DNA from 2 places in the Bacillus sp. XF8 genome. Region 1 is predicted to be linked to the other one. Evidence: predicted binding sites of a transcription regulator. Region 1 holds the regulator's gene; the other holds the start of a gene.
The links. The regulator Rex, encoded in region 1, represses fermentation and respiration genes when NADH is low (regulators of the CRP and FNR family bind a similar motif). The targets are predictions, from matches to a motif close to TTGTGAAATATTTCACAA.
Positions count from the first base shown of each region.

Region 2: a site for Rex is predicted at 1,081-1,098, ahead of J4P91_RS22470 (L-lactate dehydrogenase). Genes of this name have one in related genera too.

Region 1 is NZ_JAGDQK010000054.1:4,381-6,591, reverse strand. It holds gene J4P91_RS25950 (CPBP family intramembrane glutamic endopeptidase) at 1-198, shown strand, start outside; gene J4P91_RS25945 (YdiK family protein) at 201-392, shown strand; gene J4P91_RS25940 (redox-sensing transcriptional repressor Rex) at 421-1,050, opposite strand; gene J4P91_RS25935 (ABC-F family ATP-binding cassette domain-containing protein) at 1,235-2,211, shown strand, end outside.
Region 2 is NZ_JAGDQK010000040.1:2,770-4,980, reverse strand. It holds gene J4P91_RS22470 (L-lactate dehydrogenase) at 21-965, opposite strand; gene J4P91_RS22465 (carboxymuconolactone decarboxylase family protein) at 1,429-1,872, opposite strand; gene J4P91_RS22460 (RNA polymerase sigma-70 factor) at 2,107-2,211, opposite strand, start outside.

The DNA of each region.
Region 1 (2,211 bases):
CATTTGTTAGTATACACTTCCATGGGACTTGTTTTCGCTTTTCTATACGTGAAAACAAAACGAATCATCGTTCCTATTATGGCTCACGTTACGATGAATTCACTAGTTGCAATAACCCAAGTAGTAGTAAGTAACGAACAAATACAAGAAATGATTAAACAAGCAGAAAAAATGCAAGGATTTATCGGAGGATTTTAAATATGAGGAACTCACCATTGTTCATGGCAGCACTGTATTTCCTTCTCGGATGTGTCTTTACACGTTTCGCAATTACGAACGTTACAGATACAATTTGGAACTTTTGGACAATGCTGTTTGCTGCTATGGCAACAATTGATTTTAATTTGGCACTTCGACTTATCTTAGTCAAATTTACAAAGAAAAAGCAATAATAAAACGCAGAGGGATTTCCTCTGCGTTTTATTGTGGATAATTTTTCAAAAAATAAACGAGTGTTTGTAATTCTACAGCTAAATCAATATGATGAATTCTTATATTTTCTGAAACATTTAATCGTGCCGGTGTAAAATTTAAAATTCCATGTACATTTGTTTCGGCCAATCGATCCGCTACAGCTTGTGCAACGGTAGCAGGCACTGTTAATATTGCCACTTGTATATCATTTGTTAAACGTTCTTCTAATTCATCTAAATGATATACAGGAATTCCTCCGATTTCTTTTCCAACTTTCTCTTCATTGACATCAAACGCCATTTCAATCTTTGTATTATTATTTTTCGTGAAATTGTAATGTAAGAAAGCGGTCCCTAAATTACCCACTCCAATAAGTGCTACACGTGTTATATCATCTTGATCGAGCGTTTCTCGGAAAAATGATAGTAAATAATTCACATTATACCCATATCCCTTTTTCCCTAACGCTCCAAAATATGAAAAATCTCTTCGAATTGTCGCGGAATCTACCTTCACCGCTTCACTCAATTCTGCCGATGAAACACGTTGCTTACCAGAAAGAGATAAGTTTTGGATAAATCGATAGTATAGAGGCAATCGTTTGGCAGTGGCCTGTGGAATCTTTTGCTGATCCATATAACCTCTCCTCTCTTCCTATCTTTGTTCATAGACTTAAAACAAATACAGAAGTTTAGCACTTATGACTTTCCTTGTATAATAGAGAGAAGACTTCTCTCTTTATTTTAAACTATACACTATTTTTAGTATGATTGAGAAATATAAACATGGCAAAGTTAAGAAATTATTTGAGGTGAAAACATTGATTTTATTACAAGTGAATGGGCTTTCAAAATTATACGGTGCTGAAACAATTCTTGCAAACATTAAATTGGAAGTTCAAACAAAGGATCGCATTGCACTAGTTGGTCGAAATGGTGCTGGAAAATCCACATTATTAAAAATAATTGCCGGTGAACTATCTCACGACGGTGGAGAAATTATAAAGCCAAAAGATGTTTCAATTGGGTACTTAGCCCAAAATACTGGTTTAGAAACTTCTTTAACAATTTGGGATGAAATGCTTACCGTCTTTACTCATCTGCAGCAAATGGAAAAGAAACTTCGAAGGTTAGAGCAGGAAATGGGTAAGGAAGAGAACTTTTCAAATGCTGCTACGTACGAAAAATTACTCGCTGATTATGATCAATTACAGTTAGACTACAAAGATCAAGGTGGTTATCAATATGAAGCTGATATTCGCTCCATTTTAAGTGGACTTGGTTTTCCAGTTGAAACACACCAAACAACGATTTCTACGTTAAGTGGTGGACAGAAAACAAGACTTGCTCTTGGGAAGCTACTATTAACAAAACCAGACTTACTTATTTTGGACGAACCAACAAACCATTTAGACATCGATACATTAACATGGCTTGAACAATATTTACAAGGCTATCCTGGAGCTATTTTAATCGTTTCCCACGATCGCTACTTTTTAGACAAGCTTGTTACACAAGTATATGAAATTTCTAATAAAGAAAGCAGACGATATGTTGGTAACTACAGTAAATATTTAGATTTAAAAGCTGCACTATATGAGCAGGAAATGAAACGTTATGAGAAACAACAAGAGGAAATTGCTAAACTCGAAGACTTTGTCCAAAAGAACATTGCCCGTGCATCTACAACAAAACGCGCACAAAGTCGCCGTAAACAATTAGATCGAATGGAATTACTGACTAGGCCATCAGGTGATTCTAAGTCCGCATCCTTTCACTTTGATATCGAAAAACAAAG
Region 2 (2,211 bases), on a different contig from region 1:
CCGCTTCTGAATCATTTATCTTATAGTACTGGTGCCATTGTTTCTTTTAATACTTTTACAGAGTGAGCGAATTTCGCTTTTTCTTCTTCATTTAATTCAAGTTCAACGATTTCACGTACACCCTCGCGGTTAATAACAGCTGGAACACCTACATAAGCATCTTTCTCGCCATATTGACCTTCCAGGTATGCAGATACAGTTAATACACTGTTCTCGTTGTTTAAGATCGCTTTAGTTACACGTAGTAGTGACATACCGATACCGTAGTAAGTTGCACCTTTACGTTCGATGATATGATAAGCAGCATCGCGTACATTTTCAAAGATTTTATCTAAATCATCTTGGTTATATTGTTCGTTGTTCGCTAAAATTGTTTCTAGCTTTTGTACACCTACAGTAGCGTGGCTCCATACTGGAAGTTCAGTATCACCATGTTCACCAACGATGTATGCATGAACGTTGCGTGGATCTACATCTAAGTAGTCACCTAACATGTAGCGGAAACGAGCAGAGTCTAAAGTTGTACCAGAACCGATTACACGTTCTTTCGGTAATCCAGATTCTTTCCAAGTTACATAAGTTAAAATATCAACTGGGTTAGTTGCGATTAGGAAAATACCATCAAATCCGTTATCCATAATACCGCGAACGATTTGCTTAAAGATTTTTGTATTTTTCTCAACTAAATCTAAACGAGTTTCACCTGGCTTTTGTGGTAATCCAGCAGTAATAACAACTAAATCTGCATCTTTACAATCTGCATAACTACCGCTCCATACTTTTGTTGGTGATGGAGAGAATGGTACCGCATGGCTTAAGTCCATTGCTTCTCCTTCTGCTTTTGCTTCGTTTACATCTACAAGTACAAATTCTTCTGCTACACCTTGGTTGATCATTGAGTAAGCATAACTACAACCTACAGCTCCTGTTCCTACTAATACTACGCGATTGATACCTTTTTTCATGGTAATTTCCCCTCTCTATTGTTCACATATATTTTTTATTATTGTTTAAGTAATTAATTAAAGTACTAATTTAATGTTGTTTAACTTCCTTACACACATATTGTAGCATGAATCATTGTGAATACATTCACAAATTATGACCTATTTGTGAACTTTTTCACAGATAGGAGAAAGCTATAGTGACAGGTGTGGAATCAATCACAATGGAAGCCTTTTCTTTAGATTGTGAAAAGCTTGTTTCATTATATTTTATCGTTTACCTATTAAAGATTAAATCCTATATAATCTGCAATAGCTCTATATCCTTCCAATTACAATTTCTTTATGCTCAAAAACGAAAAAGCTATCCTTTCAGCAGTATTTCCAGAAAGAATAACTTATTTTTCGTTTTTGGAACCATCCTTTTTCTTAGCTTGTTGATGGTGTAAGGGTACCTCTACAAAATATTGGCCACATCTCCATCTTATCTTTTTTCCGGCATTAAACGAGTAGATACCCCAATTCGATTCCATGCATTAATAGCAACAATCTGCATAATGATTTCAGCAATTTGTTCTTCTTCAAAGAAATTTCTTACTTCTTCATATACCTCATCAGGAACGTGCGTTTCCGCTACTAGTGTAATTGCCTCTGTCAAAGCAAGCACAGCACGTTCTTCCTGCGTAAAGAATGGTGTCTCACGCCAAGCATTAAGAGCATAAATACGTTGCTCTGTTTCCCCTATTTTTCGTGCATCTTTCGTATGAAGATCAATGCAATACGCACATCCATTGATTTGAGAAGCACGGATTTTAATTAGCTCTTTCAATATTTCATCAATACTTGTAGTCATCAAGTATTTTTCTAAACCTACCATTGCCTTATAACCTTCCGGATTTACCTTTCCCATTAAAAATCTTGTTTCCATCGTATACTCCCTCCACAAAATAAAATTAGTTTGTACTTTGGCACTAGGATATTTAATAAGGGCTTTCATAATCACTGTCTGCTGTAAAATATTTTAATTCATAACAGAAGTTCTAATCAAAAACATACATAGCATCCCTTTTATACCCTGTCACTTATAAGACAAATTAGCTTTTCAATTTGTGACAAAATAAAAAAGAGATCTTAAAATAAAGATCTCTTTTTCAATTAAATGCTATAGAACTGGAATATGCTTTAATTTATCAGGATTGACTATAATGTAGATTCTTCTAATGGATTCCCCGCTTTTATCCCACTCAAAACATATGGCTTTCTCTGC